DNA from 2 places in the Mycolicibacterium sp. XJ1819 genome. Region 1 is predicted to be linked to the other one. Evidence: predicted binding sites of a transcription regulator. Region 1 holds the regulator's gene; the other holds the start of a gene.
The links. Region 1 encodes HspR, which represses chaperone genes until heat shock. Its sites were predicted from a motif close to ANNTGAGTNNNNNNNACTCANNT; they were not measured.
Positions count from the first base shown of each region.

Region 2: a site for HspR is predicted at 2,697-2,719, ahead of lon (endopeptidase La). Genes of this name have one in related genera too.

Region 1 covers NZ_JBEFST010000002.1:49,740-55,862, forward strand. Annotated here, with positions in the region: gene ABQE89_RS02150 (TetR/AcrR family transcriptional regulator) at 1-331, opposite strand, end outside; gene ABQE89_RS02155 (ABC transporter permease) at 428-1,438, shown strand; gene ABQE89_RS02160 (FAD-binding oxidoreductase) at 1,455-2,621, shown strand; gene ABQE89_RS02165 (aldose 1-epimerase) at 2,710-3,612, shown strand; gene ABQE89_RS02170 (heat shock protein transcriptional repressor HspR) at 3,619-3,984, opposite strand; gene dnaJ (molecular chaperone DnaJ) at 3,984-5,162, opposite strand; gene grpE (nucleotide exchange factor GrpE) at 5,224-5,832, opposite strand; gene dnaK (molecular chaperone DnaK) at 5,829-6,123, opposite strand, start outside.
Region 2 covers NZ_JBEFST010000016.1:10,156-16,278, forward strand. Annotated here, with positions in the region: gene ABQE89_RS18100 (mechanosensitive ion channel domain-containing protein) at 1-92, shown strand, start outside; gene ABQE89_RS18105 (alpha-hydroxy acid oxidase) at 103-1,356, shown strand; gene ABQE89_RS18110 (esterase family protein) at 1,549-2,553, shown strand; gene lon (endopeptidase La) at 2,731-5,067, shown strand; gene ABQE89_RS18120 (hypothetical protein) at 5,113-5,247, shown strand; gene ABQE89_RS18125 (DUF72 domain-containing protein) at 5,244-5,978, shown strand; gene ABQE89_RS18130 (hypothetical protein) at 6,027-6,123, shown strand, end outside.

The sequences.
Region 1 (6,123 bases):
AATCCGGCGACTCCCAGATGCTCAGGTAGGTGCGCACCATCCGGGTGCCGATGTCGGGCTCGCCGTCCGCGCGGCCGCTGAGCGCGGCCACCAGCATGTCGGGATCGAGGATGAGTCGCAGCGATTCGCGGAACAGATCTGCCTTCGAGCCGAACAGATACAGCACCATCGACGGGTCGACGTGAGCGTCGCGCGCGATGGCCCGCAGCGTCGTCTTCTCGTAGCCCTCGGTCGCGAACCGGCGCCTGGCGGCGGCCAATACCGCATCGCGGGACACCGGTTCCCCGAGGCGACGGCCGCGCTTCTTCGGCGTCCTGGCTGGTGAGGGCATATGACGACAATAACATTTCAATGACTGTTGAAAACAATCCGCCCCGGCGTTACGCTCGCCTGGCAATAATTCAACGGTGAATGAAAAGAGTTCAACATGGCCACGGAAATGGTGCCGCGCCACCACGATCACGCAGCGACTCACGAACCCCCGGCAGCGATCCGCGCAGCGGGCGTCGTCGTCGTGCTGACGATCGTGCTCGCGGTCGTCTCGATCGCCTTCGCACTGCCCGCCGCCCGCACCGCGCCGCACGACGTGCCGATCGGCATCGCCGGACCGCAGGCCGCCGGCGGGCAGATCACCGCGCAACTCGACGAGCGGGCGCCCGGCGCGTTCGACGTCACCTACTACCCCGGCGAAGCCGCGCTGCGCGACGCCATCGAAAGCCGAGAGGTATACGGCGGCTTGGCATTCGGGCCCGGCGGGCCCAGCCTGCTGATCGCCACCGGCGGCAGCCCGATGATCGCGCAGATGCTCACCCAGATCGGGCAGGGCATCGCTGCGCAGACCGGCGCGGCACCGTTGCGCGTCGAGGACCTCGCCCCGCCGACCACCGACGACCCCCGCGGCGCGGGTCTGGCCGCCTCGGCGCTGCCGATCACCCTGGCCGGTCTGCTGCCGGCCGTCGCGCTGGTGCTGGTGCTCAAGCGCGAGGTGTGGACGCGGTTTGCGGCGGCCGTGGTGTTCGCCGGTGTCGCAGGTCTGACGATCGCCGCGCTGCTGCGCTACGTGCTGGGCTCCATCGACGCGAACTTCTTGGGCGTCGCCGGTGCGTTGACCCTCGGCGCGCTGGCCACCGGGCTGACCCTGCTGGGCCTCGGTTCGCTGTTCGGCCGCGTCGGCCTTGCCCTGGGCGCGCTCACCGCGCTGCTGGTCGGCAACCCGCTGTCGGGTCTGAACACCGCGCCCGAGCTGCTCCCGAGTGGATGGGGCACGTTCGGCCAGTACCTGCCCCAGGGCGCCAACGGCACCCTGCTGCGCTCGGCGGCCTTCTTCGACGGGGCCGGCGGCGCCGCCTCGATCGTCGTGCTGACCTGCTGGGTGGCGCTGGGAACGGCACTTGTCGTGGCCGCCGCGGTTCGGCAGCGGAGGGCGGTCGTCGACTGACTTACTATCGAACGGCGTGGGACTCGACGACCGTGACGCGCTGCGCTTGCTGCTCGACGCGGTCGACCCCGCGCGCGGCTCCGACGAGCTGATCCGGGCGTTCTACACCAACTGGTTCGCCATCGACTTCTCGGCCCGCGACCTGTTTCCCCCCGATATGGACGCGCAGCGGCAGGCGTTCGCCCACGCCATGTCCTGGGTGTTCGCCGAACTCGTCGCACAACGGGCCACCGAGCCGGTGGCGTTCCTCGCCCAACTGGGCCGCGACCACCGAAAATACGGTGTCACGCAACGGCACTACGACACCATGCAGGCCGCGCTGTTCAACACGCTGCGGGGACATCTGGCCGACAGTTGGGACGACCGGGTCGCCGAGGCCACCCACGACGCGGTGGCGCTGATCATCGGCGTGATGCGCGGTGCCGCCGAGGCCGAGCAGGGCCCGGCGTACTGCGATGGCACGGTGATCGAACACCACCGGGCCACGCGCGACGTCTCGGTGGTGCGGGTGCAGATGGATCGTCCGCTGCCGTATCACCCCGGCCAGTACGTCACCGTGCAGGTGCCCCAGTGGCCACGCCGCTGGCGCTACCTCAGCCCCGCCATTCCGGCCGACGCCGGCGCCGGGATCGAGTTCCACATCCGCTCGGTGTCCGGCGGAATGGTCAGCACCGCGATCGTCAACGAGACCAGACCCGGCGATCGGTGGCGGGTCTCCAGCCCCCACGGCGGGCTCAAGATCGACCGTGACGGCGGAGACGTCCTGATGGTTGCGGGCAGCACCGGCCTGGCGCCGCTGCGCGCGCTGATCATGGACCTCACCCGGTGGGGGGTGAACCCGCGGGTACACCTGTTCTTCGGCGGCCGCTATCCCTGCGATCTCTACGATCTGCCCACGCTGTGGCAGATCGCCTCGCAGAACCCGTGGCTGTCGGTGACGCCGGTGTCGGAGTACAACAGCGACCCACCGTGGGCCCGCGACTATCCCGACGTACAGCCGCCGCGCGGGCTGCATGTACGCCAGACCGGCCGACTGCCCGAGGTGGTGACCCGATACGGCAACTGGGGCGACCGGCAGATCCTGATCTGCGGCGGGCCCGCGATGGTCGAGGCCACCAAGGCCACGCTGATCGCCAAAGGGGCACCCGCCGAACGGATTCAGCACGATCCGCTGGCAAACTGATGGCGATTTCGGTGTGAAAACCTGCGGTGACCAGGTAATCACGCCGAATCCGCGGTGGCGCACCGCCGAGGTGGCAGGATCGGCAGCCATGGTCGACTTTCAGAGCGTCACGCTGAAGGACCCGTCCTCGTCGATGACCGCGACGTTCGTTCCGGTGGCCGGCATGGTGGGCAGTTCGTTCGCCGACGGCGGCGACGAGTTCCTCGGCCAGCGCCGCGGGCTGAACGCCTACATGACCACCGGCAAGACGATGGGCATCCCGATCCTGTACCCGTGGGCGAACCGGTTGAGCGCGAGCAAGTACGGGATCCACGGCGCCGTCGTCACGTTGACACCGGGCACCGGCGGCGTGCGCACCGACGAGCACGGCGTGCCCATCCATGGCGTGCTCGCGGCCTATCCCGGCTGGCTGGTCACCGCACGCTCGGAGAACTCGCTGACTGCGGTGCTGGACTTCGGCGGCAAACCGCGGCTACTCGCGTCATTTCCGTTCCCGCACTTGCTCACCCAGCACGCCACGCTCGAAGACCGCAAACTCACCATCGAAACCACCGTGATGCCGACGACGGCGGCGGCGGTGCCGCTGTGCTTCGGCTATCACCCGTATCTGACGATTCCGGGGGTGCCCCGCGAGCACTGGCGGATCACCACACCGACGATGCGCCACCTGCCGGTGGACAACTGGGGCATCCCGACCGGGCAGCACGAACCGTGGACGGGAACCACCGAACCGCTCAAGAACGTGGAGTACGACGACGGCTTCGACGAGGTGCCCGAGGGTGCGGTGTTCTCGATCGCCGGCGGTGACCGCCGCGTCGACGTGACGCTGGAGAAGGGCTATCCCGCCGCCCAGGTCTTCGCGCCGCGCAACGACGACGTCGTCGCGTTCGAGCCGATGGCCGCACCGACGGACGCACTACGTCGCGGCTCCTACCGGTATGCGATGCCGGGCAAGCCCGAGACGCTGCGCTTTTCGATCGCGGTCACCTGAGGTGGCTCAGCGCGCGCCCTTGCGCGGCTGCCACACCACCAGCGCGGTGCTCTTCGGTCGCGATCGCCGCAGTTCCTCGACCTCGCGGGTAAGTTCCTTGACCCGGCTCTGCAGCGCCTCGACCTGATTGGTCAGCTCGATGATGCGCTTGATGCCGGCCAGGTTCACACCCTCGTCCTGGGAGAGCCGCTGCACCTCGCGCAGCAACTCCACGTCGTGCGTCGAGTAGCGTCGGCCGCCGCCGGAGGTGCGCTGTGGGCGCACCAGGCCCAACCGGTCGTAGGTACGCAGCGTCTGGGCGTGCATGCCCGCCAACTCCGCGGCCACCGAGATCATGAAGGTGCGCGCTTCGTCTTCAGGTCGCTTGGCCATCACGCACCTGCCCAATTCGCCCGCGGGTCGAACCCGCTGTCCCGCTCCGCTTTCGCGTAGGCCTTCAACGCCTCCTCGGCCTCCCCCTCGAGGTTCGGCGGTACCGCAACGCGCACGGTGACGAGCAGGTCGCCGCTTCCGCCTCCGCGTTTGGGCACGCCGCGTCCACGCACCCGCAAGATGCGGCCGTCCGACGTGCCCTTGGGCACCCGGACGCCGACCTTGCCGTCCAGCGTCGGCACCGAAAGCGTGGTGCCCAACGCCAATTCGTGGAAGCTGACCGGAACGGTGACGGTCAGGTCGTCGCCGTCGCGGCCAAATACCTTGTCCGGGCGCACATGTACGGTCACGTACAGGTCACCGGACGGCGCTCCGCGCAGCCCGGCCTCGCCCTGGCCGGCCAGCCGGATGCGCTGGCCGTCCTCCACACCGGGCGGGATGCGCACGTTGATGGTGCGCGTCCTGGTCGTCACTCCGGTGCCCTTGCACTCCTGGCAGGGGTGCTCGATGATCGAGCCGCTGCCGCGGCACTGGGTACACGGTTCGGAGAAGCCGAACGCGCCCTGGTTGCGGCTGACCACTCCGGCGCCGTTGCAGTTGGGGCACACCTTGGGACTGGTTCCCGGACGTGCGCCGCTGCCATGGCAATTGGTGCACGGCGCCGGGCTGGTGAGCCGCAACGGCATCATCACACCCTTGGTGGCCTCCATGAACGACAGCTCGGTCTCGGTCTCCAGGTCGTTCCCGCGACGCGGTCGGCTCGGCCGTGGCTGCTGTGCGCCCCGACCGAACAGGCCACCGAACAGGTCGCCGATGTTGGCACCGCCGGTCTGGCCGGCCGCGTCGAACAGGTCGTTGAGGTTGAACTCGACGCCGTCCCCGCTGAACCCGCCGAAGTTGGCGCCGCCACCGCTGAACCGACCCCGACCGAAGCCGCCGTTGGCGAACAGCCGCCGCGTCTCGTCGTACTCCTTGCGCTTGGCCTCGTCGGTCAGGACGGCCTTGGCCTCCGAGACCGCCTTGTAGCGGTCCTCGGCGGCCTTGTCCCCCGGGTTGCGGTCCGGGTGGTATTTGGCCTGCAGTTTGCGTGAGACCCGCTTGATCTCGTCGATGCTGGCGTCGGAGGAGACGCCGAGCTCCTTGTAGAAGTCCTTTTCGACCCATTCACGCTGGGCCATACCGCGTCACCTCCTTCCGCGCTTGTAGGTCTATCGCAGTCTCATTCTCGATGTGCAGCGGTCAGCCGGATTCGTTATCGGCCGAACCGTCCTCGGCGGGCTCGGGCACGGTGTCGACGACACCGACCATGGCGTGGCGCACCACCATCTCGCCCACCTTGTAGCCGCGACGCATCACGTGCCCCACGACGGGATGTGTGCCCTCCCCCTCGTGCTGCACGGCTTCGTGCAGTTCGGGGTCGAAGTCGTCGCCCTCTTCACCGAATCCCGAAAGACCAAGTCCTTCAAGGGTGTCGACCAGTTTGTCGGCGAGCGCCTTCAGCGGGCCCGATTCCAGGTCGCCGTGGCTGCGCGCCCTGTCGAGGTCGTCGAGGATCGGCAGTAGCTCGGTGATGACCGCGGCCTTGCTCCGATCGGCGATGACCTGCTGGTCGCGCAGCGTGCGCTTGCGGTAGTTGTCGTACTCCGCCTTGACGCGTTGCAGCGTCGATTTCAGTTCGGTGACTTCCTCCGACGCGGCAGCCGAGTCCGAAGCTTGTGCCTCGGCGGCGTCCGGCGCCGGCCCACTGGGGGCCGGCCCGGATGCCTGATCACGCAGTTCGCCGGTCTCGGGATCGATACGCCGTTTGTCGGTGACGGTCACCGGCTCGTACGAATCGTTTTGGTTCACTTGTTCTCCCGATCATCGTCGACAACTTCGGCGTCCACCACGTCGTCAGCCGACGACCCGGCAGCGCCGCCATCCGGGCCACCACCGGCGTCACCCTGCTGCGCCTGGGTGGCTTCGTAGATCGCCTGGCCGAGCGCCTGGCTCTCGACGCCGAGCCTCTCCATCGCCGACTTGATCTCGGCGATGTCGGTGCCCTCCAGCGCCTTCTTGGCATCGGCGATGGCCGCGTCCACCTTGGTCAGGGTGTCCTCGGGGACCTTGGAACCACCCTCGGCTTCACGCTGCTCGGAG
Region 2 (6,123 bases), on a different contig from region 1:
ACCGCAAGCCGGTGCTCCTGCAGGACATCGGGCGGGCCATCGAGGAGCGACGGTCGGGTCTGCGCAGCGCGCTGGCGGCCGCCGAGGATTAGGCGGGCCACGGTGAAGCGACGCGTGCCCCGGCCCCGCGATCTTGCGCCTGTTCTGCAGTTCCGCAAACCCACGCTCGACCGCGTCAGACAACGACTCGACGCGGCCTTGACCATCGAGGATCTGGCGCGGATCGCCAGGCGTCGCGCGCCGAGGGCGGCGTTCGACTACACCGACGGCGCGGCCGAGGACGAGATCTCGCTTGCGCGGGCCCGACAAGCATTCCGCGACATCGAATTTCACCCCGCGATTCTTCGTGATGTGTCAGCTCTGGACACCAGCGTGACCGTGCTCGACGGCCCGGCCGCACTCCCGTTCGGCATCGCGCCGACCGGCTTCACCCGGTTGATGCACACACAAGGCGAGATCGCCGGCGCCCGCGCCGCCGCCCGGGCAGGGATACCGTTCAGTCTCTCTACGCTGGGCACCACGTCGATCGAGGCGGTCAAGTCGGCTAATCCGCACGGCCGCAATTGGTTTCAGCTGTACATGTGGAAGGACCGGGACCGGTCGATGGCGCTGGTCGAGCGGGCGGCCGCCGCGGGCTATGACACCCTGCTTGTCACAGTCGACGTACCGGTCGCAGGTGCCCGCCTGCGCGACACCCGCAACGGGATGACCATTCCGCCGTCGCTGTCGCCGCGCACCGTGCTCGACGCGATGGTCCGACCGCACTGGTGGTTCGACCTGCTGACCACCGAACCGCTGTCGTTCGCGTCCCTGGACCGCTGGCCCGGCACGGTCGCCGAGTACCTCGACACGATGTTCGACCCCACCGTCACCTTCGACGACCTGGCGTGGATCAAGAAGCAATGGCCGAACAAGTTGGTGGTCAAGGGAATTCAGACGCTCGCCGATGCTCGCGCGGTCGTCGACCTCGGTGCCGACGGCATTGTGCTGTCCAACCACGGTGGACGCCAGCTTGACCGCGCTCCGGTGCCGTTCCACCTGTTGCCGGTCGTCGCACGCGAGGTCGGACGCGACACCGAGGTTTTGCTGGACACTGGGATCATGGCCGGTGCCGACATCGTGGCCGCGATCGCCCTGGGTGCGCGGTTCACTCTGGTCGGGCGCGCCTATCTGTACGGGCTGATGGCGGGCGGTGAGGCGGGCGTCGACCGCGCCATCGAGATCCTGTCTGCACAGGTCGTCCGCACGATGCGGCTGCTCGGCGTGACGTCGCTCGGCGAGCTGAACCCCCGCCACGTCACCCAGCTGCACCGCTTCACGCGCGGCGTGTCGGACGGACGCAGCGAGTCACAGTAATCACACTATTCCCACAGGTCACAGCACATTTGGGCCGTCGGCGAGTCCGCGTCGAGTCGGAATTGTTAGCCAACCGCGATGTCGCCACGCGGCGTCGCTCACCGAAGCCCTGCCCTTCACCGTGTTTCATTACGCAGGCATAAGCGACGGCAATTGCTTGTGGAAGCGACGAAAGGTGGGTTGGTTGCCGTTATGAAGTTCATGGAGAGGTACCGGGATACCGGGAAGAGATGGCTGCGCCGCTTGGCGGTGGGAGCCGTTACGGCGGTGACTCTGCCGGGGCTCATCGGCGTCGTCGGGGGTTCGGTGTCGGCCAACGCGTTCTCCCGGCCGGGGTTGCCGGTGGAGTATCTGGACGTCTACTCGGCCGCGATGAACCGTGACATCCGGATTCAGTTCCAGGGTGGCGGGCCCAACGCGGTGTATCTGCTCGACGGCCTGCGCGCCCAGGACGACTACAACGGCTGGGACATCAACACCCCGGCGTTCGAGTGGTACTACCAGTCGGGCCTGTCGGTCGTGATGCCGGTGGGCGGCATGTCCAGCTTCTACACCGACTGGTATCAGCCGTCGCGGGGCAACGGCCAGGATTACACCTACAAGTGGGAGACGTTCCTGACCCAGGAACTGCCCGCCTGGCTGGAGGCGAACCGGGGCATTTCGCAGAACGGCAACGCGGTGGTCGGCATCTCGATGGCCGGCAGCACGGCGCTGACGTACTCGATCTACTACCCGGAGAAGTTCATCTACGCCGCGTCGCTGTCGGGCTTCCTCAACCCGTCTGAGGGCTGGTGGCCGATGCTGATCGGGCTGGCGATGAACGACTCCGGTGGCTACAACGCCGAGAGCATGTGGGGTCCGTCGACGGATCCGGCGTGGAAGCGCAACGACCCGATGGTCAACATCGGCCAGTTGGTGGCCAACAACACCAGGATCTGGATCTACTGCGGCACCGGCACACCGTCGGACCTGGATTCCGGAGCCTCCGGTGGCAACCTGATGGCCGCGCAGTTCCTCGAAGGGTTCACGTTGCGCACCAACATCACCTTCCGCGACAACTACGTCGCCGCGGGCGGTACCAACGGGGTGTTCAACTTCCCGCCGCAGGGCACGCACAGCTGGGGGTACTGGGGCCAGCAGCTCGAGATGATGAAGCCCGACATTCAGCGGGTGCTCGGAGCTCAAGCCGCCGCTTGATAGCCACCCACTAAAGGGAGCCTGCCGTACCCCCGAGCGGCAGGCTCCCTGCCCGTTGAGCTGCGGTTTCGGCGTGGCAAGTTGCGCTGACCGCGACCCCACACGCCGAAATCGCAAGGTGGGAACAAATGGGCAGCCGCCAGGGTTGAGTCGATCTGACTGAACTTTGGAGGATTGATGGCTGAAGCCAAATCAGTGCCAGTGCTGTTCCTGAGCGACTCGATCGTGCTGCCCGGCATGGTGGTCCCGATCGAGTTGGACGACGCCGCACGCGCCGCCATCGAGGCGGCCAAGGCCGCCGCGACCGACGGTCCCGGTGAGCTGCTGATCGCGCCGCGGCTCGAGGACCGCTATCCCTCCTACGGTGTGCTGGCCTCGATCGTGCAGGTCGGCCGCATCGCCGGGGGCAGCGGTACCGCGGCGGTGGTGCGCGGCAGGAGCCGCGCGCACATCGGCGCCGGTGCCACCGGGCCGGGTACCGCGCTGTGGGTCGAGGTGACCGAGATCGACGAATCGGAGCCCACCGACGAGGTGCGCACCCTGGCCGCCGAGTACAAGAAGCTGCTGCTGGCCATGCTGCAGCGGCGGGAGGCCTGGCAGATCATCGACTTCGTCAACCAGCTGACCGATCCGTCGGCGCTGGCCGACACCGCCGGGTACGCGTCCTACCTGAGCCAGGTGCAAAAGCGGCAACTGCTCGAGACCCCGGATGTGGCCGAGCGGCTCAAGCTGCTGATCGAGTGGACCGGTGAGCACCTCGCCGAGGTCGAGGTCACCGACAAGATCGCCGAGGACGTCCGCGAGGGCATGGAAAAGCAGCAGAAGGAATTCCTGCTGCGCCAGCAACTGGCCGCGATCCGCAAGGAACTGGGTGACGAGGACGGCACCGGCTCTGATGACTACCGAAGCCGCGTCGAGGCCGCCGACCTGCCCGAACCGGTGCGGGAGGCGGCGCTGCGAGAGGTCGGCAAGCTCGAGCGCGCCAGCGAGCAGAGCCCGGAGGTCGGGTGGATCCGTACCTGGTTGGACACGGTGCTGGACCTGCCGTGGAACGTCACCACCGAGGACAGCACCGACCTGAAGGCGGCGCGCGAGATTCTCGACGCCGACCACCACGGGTTGGAGGACGTCAAGGACCGCATCGTCGAGTACCTGGCCGTGCGGGCGCGTCGTGTCCAACGCGGTATGCAGGTGGTCGGCGGGCGCGGTTCGGGTGCGGTGATGGTGCTGGCCGGCCCGCCCGGCGTGGGCAAGACGTCGCTGGGCGAGAGCGTGGCGCGCGCGCTGGGCCGCAAGTTCGTCCGCGTCGCCCTCGGCGGCGTGCGCGACGAGGCCGAGATCCGCGGCCACCGCCGCACCTACGTCGGGGCGCTGCCGGGCCGCATCGTGCGCGCCATCGGCGAGGCCGGGTCGATGAACCCGGTCGTGCTGCTCGACGAGATCGACAAGGTCGGCTCCGATTACCGTGGCGATCCGGCCGCGGCGCTGCTGGAGGTCCTGGACCCGGCGCAGAACCACACGTTCCGCGACCACTACCTGGATCTGGACCTGGACCTGTCCGACGTGGTGTTTTTGGCCACCGCCAACGTGATCGAGAACATCCCGTCGGCGCTGCTGGACCGCATGGAGCTGGTGGAGATCGACGGCTACACCGCCGACGACAAACTGGCCATTGCTCGTGACTTCCTGCTGCCCCGGCAGCGCGAGAAGGCGGCGTTGACCGAAAACGAGGTGACGATCACCGAGGCCGCACTGCGCAAGATCGCGGCCGACTACACCCGGGAGCCCGGCGTGCGGCAGTTCGAACGGCTGCTGGCCAAGGCGCTGCGCAAGGTCGCGACGAAGCTGCAGGACGGACCCGTCGACCACATCGTCATCGACGAGCCGGATCTCGTTGACTACCTGGGTCGCCCGCGGTTCTTGCCCGAGTCGGCGGAGCGCACGGCGGTGCCCGGCGTGGCCACCGGGTTGGCGGTGACCGGACTCGGCGGCGATGTGCTCTACATCGAAGCCGGGGCGACCGACGGCGAACCCGACCTGCAGCTCACCGGCCAGCTCGGTGACGTGATGAAGGAGTCGGCACAGATCGCACTGTCCTATGTGCGCTCGCACGCAGCCGAGTTGGGCGTCGACCCCAAGACGCTGGAGCGGCGCATCCACGTGCACGTGCCCGCGGGCGCGGTGCCCAAGGACGGTCCGTCGGCCGGCGTCACAATGGTGACCGCGCTGGTGTCGATGGCGACCGGGCGCCGGGTGCGCTCCGATGTCGGCATGACCGGCGAGGTGACGCTGAACGGGCGGGTGTTGCCTGTCGGTGGGATCAAGCAGAAGCTGCTCGCTGCGCAACGGGCCGGGCTCTCAACGGTTTTCCTTCCGCAACGCAACGAACCCGACCTCGACGACGTGCCGGCCGATGTGCTGGAGTCGCTTGAGGTCAAGCCGATGACCGATGTCGCCGACATCATCGCGCAGGCGTTGGAACCGGTCGAGGCGGCGGCGACCACCGCCGCCTGACCCGGCCGAGTTTGCCCGCCAGATGGCGCGGGTACGCCAGCCGGGATGGCCACCAAAGCGGACCAGCAGTTGGTGACCGACCTGCTCCGGCAGGCCGGCATCACCTACGCCGACGCGGCGGCACCGGTGAGGGCCTCGCTGGACGACGACCTGCGCGACAAGGTGTCGCCGGGCAGATGATCCGGATCGGCACCTCCGGTTGGTCCTATGACCACTGGGACGGCGTGTTGTACCGCCCGGGACTGCCGGTCGCCAAACGACTGGCCCGCTATGTCGAGGAGTTCGACACCGTCGAACTCAACGCCAGCTTCTACCGCTGGCCCAAAGACGCGACGTTCGCCGGCTGGCGGCAGCGGCTGCCCGAGGGCTTCACCATGTCGGTCAAGGCGCACCGCGGACTGACGCATTACCGTCGGCTGCGTTCGCCGGAACCGTGGGTGGAGCGCTTCGAGCGGTGCTGGACGGCGCTCGGCGAGCGGCGCGAGGCGCTGCTCGTTCAACTGCATCCGGCACTGCAGCGCGACGATGCGTTGCTCGAGCAATTCTTGTCCGCGGTGCCGGACTGGATCCCGGTCGCCATGGAGTTGCGACACGAGTCCTGGGACGCCGCGGCTGTGTACGCGATTTTGGAGCGGCACAACGTCGCGTATGTGGTGATGAGCGGCGCGGGCATGAAATGCGTGCCGGTGGCGACCGGTGACTTGGTGTATGTGCGGTTACACGGGCCGCCGCAGGAGTCGCGGTACGCCGGCTCGTATCCGGACGCCGAGTTGAGTCGGTGGGCCGACCGGATCTGCGGATGGCACGCGGCGGGACGGCGCGTGCTCGTCTACTTCAACAACGACCTCGGCGGGCACGCCATTCGCAACGCTTATAGGTTCAAGGAACTGGTGGCCGCGCGCGTCGGTTGACCGCCGGGTTGCCGCCCGACACCCTGATCCGGCACGCTGGCCACCGATATGCGTGCCACATACCTGTTTTGCGTGATGCTGCTGGCCGGCGCGGTGGCGGGGTGTTCGGCCGAGCGGATCGTCAACACCGGCGAACCGCCCGCGG